DNA from 3 places in the Massilia sp. 01N410 genome. Region 2 is predicted to be linked to each of the others. Evidence: predicted binding sites of a transcription regulator. Region 2 holds the regulator's gene; each other region holds the start of a gene.

Region 1 (3,275 bases), on a different contig from region 2:
GGCATGAACGTGCCGGCCGCCTGGGACAAGTCGACCGGCGCCGGCATCAACGTGGCCGTGATCGATACCGGCTACCGTCCGCACGTCGACCTGCAGGGCCAGATCCTGCCGGGCTATGACTTCATCACCAACGCCACCATCGCCGGCGACGGCAACGGCCGCGACAGCGACGCCAGCGACCCGGGCGACAACACCTATGCCGGCCAGTGCGGCACCGGCATCCCGGCGCAGGACGAAGCCTCGAGCTGGCACGGGACCCACGTGGCCGGCACCATCGCCGCCAAGGCCAACAACGGCGTCGGCGTGGCCGGCATCGCCTACGGCGCGAAGATCGTCCCGGCCCGCGTGCTGGGCAAGTGCGGCGGCTATACCTCGGACATCGCCGACGCCATCGTCTGGGCCTCCGGCGGCGCCGTCACCGGCGTGCCGGCCAATGCCAACAAGGCGCGCGTGCTGAACCTGTCGCTGGGCGGCAGCGGCGCCTGCGACACCACCACCCAGAATGCGATCAACAGCGCCCGTTCGCGCGGCGCCGTGGTCGTGGTAGCGGCCGGCAACTCGAACATCAATGCCGCCAACTCGAATCCGGCCAACTGCGCTGGCGTGATCGCGGTGGCGGCGGTCGGCCGTACCGGCGGCAAGGCCTCGTACTCGAACTACGGCAGCGTGGTCGACGTGGCGGCGCCGGGCGGCGACAGCGGCGCGGGCATCCTGTCGACCTGGAACGCCGGCACCAGCACCCCGGCCGGCGACAATTACGGCTACATGATGGGCACCTCGATGGCGACCCCGCACGTGGCCGCCGTGGCCGCCCTGATGCTGTCGACGAACCCGAATCTGACGCCGGACGAAGTCGAGGCCAAGCTGAAGTCCACCGCGCGCGCCTTCCCGGCGGCATGCTCGGGTTGCGGCGCCGGCATCGTCGACGCCGCAGCGGCCGTGAACGCCGTGGCGGCCGGCGCGACGGTCACGCCGCCGACGCAGAACGAGGTCGAGCCGAACAACTCGATCTCGGCCGCCAATGCGGTGAACGTCTCGGGCACCGTGGTCAAGGGCACGCTGTACGGTACGACCGACAACGACTACTTCGTGGTCCAGGTCCCGGCCGGCAAGACCCTGACCGCGACCCTGACCATGAACGCCGGCAGCGGCAGCACGGACTATGACCTGTACGCCTACAACAGCGCCGGCACCCAGCTGGCGATGAGCACCAACGGCGCGGGCACGCCGGACGCGGTGTCGGTCGCCAACGCCACCTCGGCGACTTCGCCGCGTTACGTCCGCGTGCGCTACCACACGGGTGTGTATGGCGCGTCGTACTCGCTGAAGTTTACCTGGTAAGCGGCTGGACAAGCAGTGAGACAAGGGCGCGCGACGCAGGTTGCGCGCCCTTTTTGCTTGCACTCTTGCATCATTCCCGCTTTCCCCTGATACTGTATGCAATTACAGTATGAACATCCCCCTCCGCAAGATCATCCACTGCGATTGCGACTGTTTCTACGCATCCGTCGAGATGCGGGACGACCCGTCGCTGCGCGGCCGGCCGCTGGCGGTCGGGGGACGGCCGGACCAGCGTGGCGTGGTCGCCACCTGCAACTACGAGGCGCGCCGCTTCGGCATCCATTCGGCGATGGCGACCGCCCAGGCGATGAAGCTGTGCCCGGAGCTGCTCCTGATCCCGCCGAACATGGAAAAGTACCGGATCGCATCAACCCAGATCATGGACATCTACCGCGACTACACGGAGCTGGTGGAGCCGCTGTCGCTGGACGAGGCCTACCTGGACGTGACGGCCTCACCGCACTGCAAGGGCAGCGCGACCCTGATCGCGCAGGAGATCCGCCGGCGCATCTTCGAGACCGTCGGCATCACCGCCTCGGCCGGGGTGGCGCCGAACAAGTTCGTGGCCAAGATTGCCAGCGACTGGAACAAGCCGGATGGCCTGTTCCTGGTGCGGCCGGAGGAGATCGATGATTTCGTCGCGGCGCTGCCGGTGAAAAAGCTGCATGGCGTCGGCAAGGTCACGGCGGCCAAGATGAATGGCCTGGGCGTGCAGACCTGCGCCGACCTGCGCGGCTGGAGCATGGCGAAGCTGCAGGAACATTTCGGGTCCTTCGGCGCCCGCCTGCACGACCTGTGCCGCGGCATCGACTACCGCGAGGTGAATCCGGTACGCGAGCGCAAGTCGATCAGCACCGAGGAAACCTATACGCCGGACGTGCCGGACCTGTCCGCCTGCCTGGCCCTGCTGCCGGAATTGATGGAGCACCTGCAGGGCCGCATCAAGCGCAACAATGCCGAAAAATTCATCAACAAGCTGTTCGTGAAAATCAAGTTCAACGACTTCCAGCAGACCACGGTCGAGTGCGTCGGCTATGCGCCCAACCTGGCGGTCTATACCCACCTGATGGAAACCGGCTGGCTGCGCGCCAGCCGGCCGGTGCGCCTGCTGGGCGTGGGCGTGCGGCTGGCGGACAGCGAACAGGTTGAGCAGCTGAGCTTGTTTGACGAACGCGCAACACATTAAAAAAGGCCGCGCTGCCGGCTGAAATTTGCCACCCGGCAGCGTGTAGAATGTCGTTCCCCTGGAAATAAAGAGATAACTGAAAGCAACTATGTGGTTCAAGAATCTTCAGATTTACCGCCTGCCCGCACCGTGGGCATACACCGCCGAACAAATGGAAGAGGCGCTGCAGTCGCAGGCGTTCACGCCGGCCAGCAGCAATGAACTGCTGCGCCAGGGCTGGGATTCGCCGCGCGGCAACGGCAAGCTGGTCCACGAAGTGAACAAGCAGATGCTGATGATGCTGGGCACGGAAAAGAAACTGCTGCCGGGCTCGGTCATCAACCAGGTTGCCAAGGCCCGTGCAGCCGAGCTGGAAGAGCAGCAGGGCTTCCCGCCGGGCAAGAAAGCAATGAAGGAACTGAAGGAGCGCGTGGCCGACGAACTGCTGCCGCGCGCATTCTCGATCCGCAGCAATGTCTGGACCTGGATCGACCCGGTCAACGGCTGGCTGGTGGTCGACGCCGCCAGCCCGTCGAAGGCCGACGACGTCATCAAGCTGCTGCTGAAGGCCGTCGACAAGATGCCGCTGGAATCGCTGCGCGTGCAGCGCTCGCCGGTGGCCGTGATGACCGGCTGGCTGGAATCGGACGAAGCGCCGTACAACTTCACCATCGACCAGGACACCGAACTGCGCGCCACCGGCGAGAGCAAGGCCGCGGTGCGCTACGTCAAGCACTCGCTGGACCCGGAAGATATCCGCCGCCACATC
Region 2 (3,275 bases):
TCAATGATGTGAAACACCAGGGCTTTGCTGTTGCGGTTCTTCCTGGCCATGAACCCTCGAAACTCGTAGACGGCACCGAGTTCGGCGTCGGCAAATCGCTTCGAAACATCGCCCGCGGCCAGCGCGGTGATCTCGAATTCGACCTGCCTGGCAATCCCTGCTTCCACCTGCTGCGATCCATGTTGCAGGATGCCGCTGACGATGGGGATGCCGGCCGGGGTGTAGCGCAGGGCATCGCGTTCCGCGATGCTTGCGACCAGCAACAGCTCGTTCACTGCCCTTGCGCGCTTCTTTCTTAAGATTAAGAATTAAGCGGCTGCGGCCGGAGCAGCTGCCTGCTCGGCGCGATGGCTCTTGGCTGCGTCTTCGCGCTGCACCGATTTCATCATCGGCGACGGCGCGGTTTCGGCCTTCTTCATCTTGACGGTCAGGTGACGCAGCACGGCATCATTGAATTTGAATGCGGTTTCCAGCTCGACCAGGGTCTCGTTGTCGCACTCGATGTTCATGCAGATGTAGTGTGCCTTCGGCAGCTTCTGGATCTGGTAAGCCATTTGACGGCGGCCCCAGTCTTCGACGCGGTGGATGTTACCGCCGCGCGAGGTGACCGTGGTCTTGTAGCGCTCGATCATCGCCGGAACCTGCTCGCTCTGGTCCGGGTGGACGATAAACACGATTTCATAATGACGCATGCAACACTCCTTAAGGACGTTTAAACAAATGCCCACCTCGGCGTCAAGACGAGTGTGGGAAGGGAAAGCCCGACATTATAACCGCAAAAACGTCAAGAGCTCAATCGCCATTTCGAGGCCGCGTTGGCGGCCCGGCTTGCCTACCGAGCATCGGCTGTGCCCGGCAGGCAAAAAAAACCGGCAAATCGCACGGATTCCCCTTGCGCCCGGCGCAATACTGTACAAAAATACAGGGTATCGGGTTCGCCCCGCACTACCGCTCACCTACGAATTAATCTTTGACATGCTCAAGCTCACCGCACGGCAAGAACAGATCCTCAACCTGATCAAGGAAGCGATCGACAACACCGGTTTCCCGCCGACCCGCGCCGAAATCGCGCAGGAGCTGGGCTTCCGCTCGGCCAATGCGGCCGAGGAACACCTGCAGGCCCTGGCGCGCAAGGGCGCGATCGAAATCTCCCCCGGCACCTCGCGCGGCATCCGCCTGGTCGGCGCCGCAGCCGAACCCGCTCCGGCACCGGCAGTCCCGGCCGCCCTGCTGATGTCGCTGCCGCTGGTCGGCCGCGTCGCCGCCGGTTCGCCGATCCTGGCCCAGGAACACGTCGAGGCCACCTACTCGGTCGACCCGGCCATGTTTTCGAGCAAGCCCGACTTCCTGCTGAAGGTCAAGGGCTGGTCGATGCGCGACGCCGGCATCTGCGACGGCGACTTCCTGGCCGTCAAGAAAGTGGATTCGGCAAAGAACGGCCAGATCGTGGTCGCCCGCATCGGCGACGAAGTCACCGTCAAGCGCTACCGCAAGAGCGGCGGCACCATCGAACTGCTGCCGGAAAACCCGGACTTCTCCGTCATCACGGTCGATCCGCACACCGACGAGTTCGCGCTCGAAGGCCTGGCCGTCGGCCTGCTGCGCTCTTGGCACTGAGCTGGCACTAAGCCGGCACCGAGCCGGCACTAATTTTTGCCACTTGGCAAAATAAACGCCCCGCCCGGCTTGCGCCTGCGGGGCGTTTCTCATTCGGCGGACGGCTTACTTCGTGCCTGCGCCGTTATAGTTGTTCTTGCGCGCTTCCAGGTCCTTCTCGCGTTCGGGCGTCGGCCCGCTCTTGACGATCTCGTTGTGCTGGCTGACATAGGCGTCGGTGGCGTCGCGCCAGACAGTGAAGTCGGCCACGACCATCTTGGCGCTGATCCTGGCGTCTTCCGACAGCCCCTCCTGCACCGCGTCCAGGTGCTTGCTTGCCGTCTCGTATTCGGCCTTGGTCATCAGTTTACGGATGTCCTCGGGAATACGCTTGCTCAGCGGGGTGACCGCATTCAGGTGCTCGGCATAGCGGTTGTAGCAATCCTGCCAGGTCTTCATCTTCGCGCTGTAGCGGTCGATCTCCTCGGTCTGGCGCGACACCGCCGGGAAGCGCGGCGCCGGGCAGCGGTACTCGTCGGTACGGACATCCGAGCCGTCGTATTTCGTCATCCAGTAGTCGATGTCGGCGCGGCGGACCTCGCGCTGCTTCATCATCTCGAGCGAGGCGATGGCGACGGCATTGCCTTTGGCCGCCGCCTTGCGGAACCAGGCGGTGGCCTTGTCCATGTCGATGGCGCCGGCTTCGCCGTAAAAATACATTTCGCCCAGGTGCTGCTGGGCCGTGACGTTGCCGGCATTGGCCAGCCTGGTGTACTTCTGCAGGGCTTCTGGATAAGCCTTCTTGGCGAACAGGGCGTCGGCATCGGCCAGCTCGTCGGCACGGACGGAGCCGGCCGCCAGCAATGCGACGCATAACAGGAGAGTCTTCATGGAAAAGAGCTGTGAAGCAGGGCTGTGAAAAAGAAATTTATCATACCCCCACAGCCCTGCCAGCTCAACAATCCTTACTTGTTGCCGCCCCACGAACGCTGCGGACGCGGCGCCTGCTCCCCCATTTTACGCAGGTAGGAATCATTGGCTTCCCGTGCGTGCTGTTGCTCGTCGTTATGGCGGCGCTTGTCGTCCTCGGTCCTGGCGTTCGCCTCGTTGACAAACTTTTCGGTGGCCGCGTACCAGGCGTCACGGTCGCCGGCAAAGGCCAGCGCCTCGGCCTGGCGGCGCATGGCGGCGCCCGTCAGGGCATCGTTGACGCGGCCGGCCGCCTGCTCGGCCTCACGCGGACTCATCAACTTGAAGACGTCGGGCGGGATACGTTTGCTGCCTTGCGGCGCCTGCTTCACGTTGGCGACGAAATCGTTGTGGCAGGTTTCCCACTGGGCGATCTCGGCCTGGATGCGGTTAATTTCCTCATTGGTCCTGGAGACCACCGGAAGCTTCGGTATCGGGCAGGCAAACTTGCCCGATACCAGCTCCTCGCCCTTGTAGCCGCCGGTCCAGTAAGCCAGGTCGGCGGCGCGCTCCTCGCGCTGCTTCAGGATCGCCAAGGTCTCCTTCGCGCCGCCATGCCCGCCGGTGGCGGCCTTCTGCAGCCAGGCCTGCGACTTGCCCAGGTCGGGCGCGGTGCCGTTGCCATGCCAGTACATCTCGCCCAGGCGGAACTGCGCCTCGGCATTGCCGGCGTTCGCCAGCTTCGTCAAGATCGGCAAGGCCTTGTCGTA
Region 3 (3,275 bases), on a different contig from region 2:
CGCGCCAGGGCATCGAGGTGGCGCTCGATCACGGCAGCCAGTTTGACGCAGGGACCTTCGTCGTCGGGATTGCGCGGGTCGCGCTTGGCGCTGCGGATCGTGTACTGCGACATCAGGTGCAGCAGGGCCGCGATCAAGAGGGCGTGGCGGGTGCTGGGGGTGCCGGATGCGGGGGTGTCGTCCAAAAAATCGTCGTCCATTGGGCCTCCTTGTTTTCATGAGAATGATTCTCATTTAGATTATGGAGGCAGTTTGATGGCTGTGCAAGCGAAATACGTCGTTGCCGCGCATGATCTCGTCGTCCCCGCGAAGGCGGGGACGACGGTAACAATAGCGGGAACGACGGTGGTCAATCGCAGGGACGACGGTAGTTATTTAAAGCCGCGTCTCGCGCGCAGCCCGCAAAAACTCATCCAGCACCGGCGTGCAATCCAGCAGCTCCGTCCCCTTCGCCCGGTGGAACTCCGGATGCCACTGCAGCCCCATCACGAAGGGTGCGCGCTGGTAGCGGATCGCTTCGACGATCCCGTCCGGGTCCGACATCGCCTCGACGTGGATGTCGCGGCCCAGGTCCTTGACGGCCTGGTGGTGGATGGAATTCACGATCGGGCGCTTCTGGTCGGGGAACATCTTGCCCAGCGAGGAACCGTGCGGGAAGACGATGGCGTGGCGGTGGGCGTCGTAGTCTTCGTGCACGTGGGCCAGGGCATCGGGGACATTGGTGGCGACGTCCTGGTAGAGGGTGCCGCCGAAGGCGACGTTGATCAGCTGGCAACCGCGGCAGATGCCGAGCACCGGCTTGCCGGCGTCGACGAACTCGTGCAGCAGCTCCAGTTCATATACATCGCGCGCGCGGTCGCCGTTCCATTCGGGCCTGGTGGGCGTTTCGGAATAGGTCATCGGCGAGACGTCCGCCCCGCCCTGCAGCACCAGCCCGTCCAGGTGGCGCGCGTAATGGCGCATGGTGATGTTGCTGGGGTGGAGCAAACCACCGGTGTTCACGGTCGGCACCATGAAGACCAGCACATCGCGCGACATCACCCATTGCGCGATCGACTCTTCGAGGTATTGCAGGTTCTTGCTGCGCAGGCCGACGGCGCCCGGTTCCGGATGAAAGATGCGGGCGGAAACGCCGATGCGCAGGGTGCGCCGCATGAAGTCGCGGCTGAAGCGGTCGCTGAGGGCGCGCCAGCGCGAACGCAACACGCGGCCGGCCAGATTCAAGGGTGTATCGCCCTGCCGCAGGTAGCGCGACGCATTTCCAGACGCGCGCCGGTCAGGCACGCGCGGCGACCCCGCAGTTTCACGGTCTTCATTGTCCTCTGCCATGAACTCACTATAGCCCTGCCATAGGCGCGCACGATTCCCATTTACAGAATCTCACATCCAGCACTTGCAAACTTCGGCGCAAGAGGCAAAAATACTGTATTTCCATACAGTGTTGCGTTAGCCACTCTTCCCAAAAAGCGCGTAAGCACCGACACTGGCGCCTTTTGCCGCGTCGTTTGGCGTTCTCATTTCCGCCCGACAAGATAGAATGCGCAGGCATTCGACATACAACTATCCAGCATGGCCACCAAGAAAACTGCAACCGACTACAGCGAATCATCCATCCGGGTCCTGAAGGGACTGGAGCCCGTCAAGCAGCGTCCGGGCATGTACACGCGCACCGAGAACCCGCTGCACATCATCCAGGAAGTGATCGACAACGCCTCGGACGAGGCGCTGGGTGGTCACTGCAAGAACATCGCCGTGACGATGAACACGGACGGCTCGATCACGGTCGAGGACGACGGCCGCGGCATCCCGGTCGGCATCCACCCCGAGGAAGGCGTCTCCACCGTCGAGATCGTGTTTACGCGCCTGCACGCGGGCGGCAAGTTCGACAAGGGTTCGGGCGGCGCTTACGCCTTCTCGGGCGGCCTGCACGGCGTCGGCGTGTCGGTCACCAACGCGCTGTCGAAGCGCCTCGAAATCACCGTCTGGCGCAAGGACGAGCAAGGCAACGGCGTGCACCAGCTGGCCTTCGAGCACGGCGACGTGGTCGAGCCGCTGAGCTCCAACCCGGCCGAGCGCGGCGGCAAGAAGAACGGCACCCGCGTCACCGCCTGGCCGGACGGCAAGTACTTCGACTCCCCGACGATCCCGATGGCCGAGCTGCAGCGCCTGCTGCGTTCGAAGGCCGTGCTGCTGCCGGGCGTCACCGTCACCCTCACCAACGAAAAGACCGGCGATACGCAAACCTGGCGCTACGACGAAGGCCTGCGCGGCTACCTGCTTGAAGCGCTGGCCCAGACCGTGGGCCAGGGCCAGACCGTGATCCCGCTGTTCGAAGGCGCGCAATATGCGGCTGCAGGGGATGAGGGCTTCGCGGAAGGCGAAGGCGCGGCCTGGGTCGTGGCCTGGACCGAGGAAGGCGCCGTGGTGCGCGAATCTTATGTCAACCTGATCCCGACGGTCAGCGGCGGCACCCACGAATCCGGCCTGCGCGACGGCCTGTTCGGCGCCGTGAAGAGCTTCGTCGAGATGCACTCGCTGCTGCCGAAGGGCGTCAAGCTGCTGCCGGAAGACGTGTTCGCGCGCGTCTCGTTCGTGCTGTCGGCGAAGGTGCTGGATCCGCAGTTCCAGGGCCAGACCAAGGAGCGCCTGAACTCGCGCGACGCCGTGAAACTGGTGTCGACCTTCACCCGTCCGCCGCTCGAGCTGTGGCTGAACCAGCACGTCGACTACGGCAAGAAGCTGGCCGAACTGGTCATCAAGCAGGCGCAATCCCGCCTGCGTTCGCTGCAGAAGGTCGAGAAGAAGAAGTCCTCGGGCGTGGCCGTCCTGCCGGGCAAGCTGACCGATTGCGAATCGACCGACATCACCCGCAACGAACTGTTCCTGGTCGAGGGCGATTCCGCGGGCGGCTCGGCCAAGATGGGTCGCGACAAGGAATTCCAGGCCATCCTGCCGCTGCGCGGCAAGGTGCTGAACACCTGGGAGACCGACCGCGACCGCCTGTTCGCCAACAACGAGATCCACGACATCGCGGTGGCGATCGGCGTCGACCCGCACAGCGCGGACGATACGCCGGACCTGTCCGGCCTGCGCTACGGGAAGATCTGCATCCTTTCCGATGCGGACGTCGACGGCTCGCACATCCAGGTGCTGCTGCTCACTTTGTTCTTCAAGCATTTCCCGGCCCTGTTCAAGAACGGCCACGTGTGTGTCGCGCGTCCGCCGCTGTACCGTGTCGACGTGCCGGCGCGCGGCAAGAAGCCGATCCAGAAGCT

Evidence for each region. The regulator LexA, encoded in region 2, represses DNA repair genes until DNA is damaged. The targets are predictions, from matches to a motif close to ACTGTATNNNNATACAGT.
Region 1: dinB (DNA polymerase IV) is a predicted target of LexA. The motif match lies at 1,433-1,450, and genes of this name have one in related genera.
Region 3: AC1DOP_RS09390 (DNA topoisomerase IV subunit B) is a predicted target of LexA. The motif match lies at 1,423-1,440, and genes of this name have one in related genera.

What each region holds. Positions count from the first base shown of each region.
Region 1 covers NZ_JBFTRV010000011.1:79,461-82,735, reverse strand. Annotated here, with positions in the region: gene AC1DOP_RS16070 (S8 family peptidase) at 1-1,341, shown strand, start outside; gene dinB (DNA polymerase IV) at 1,451-2,527, shown strand; gene AC1DOP_RS16060 (recombination-associated protein RdgC) at 2,616-3,275, shown strand, end outside.
Region 2 covers NZ_JBFTRV010000017.1:132,399-135,673, reverse strand. Annotated here, with positions in the region: gene priB (primosomal replication protein N) at 1-275, opposite strand, end outside; gene rpsF (30S ribosomal protein S6) at 309-692, opposite strand; gene lexA (transcriptional repressor LexA) at 976-1,617, shown strand; gene AC1DOP_RS20905 (tetratricopeptide repeat protein) at 1,723-2,487, opposite strand; gene AC1DOP_RS20900 (tetratricopeptide repeat protein) at 2,562-3,275, opposite strand, start outside.
Region 3 covers NZ_JBFTRV010000005.1:261,246-264,520, forward strand. Annotated here, with positions in the region: gene AC1DOP_RS09380 (hypothetical protein) at 1-200, opposite strand, end outside; gene AC1DOP_RS09385 (gamma-glutamyl-gamma-aminobutyrate hydrolase family protein) at 376-1,329, opposite strand; gene AC1DOP_RS09390 (DNA topoisomerase IV subunit B) at 1,570-3,275, shown strand, end outside.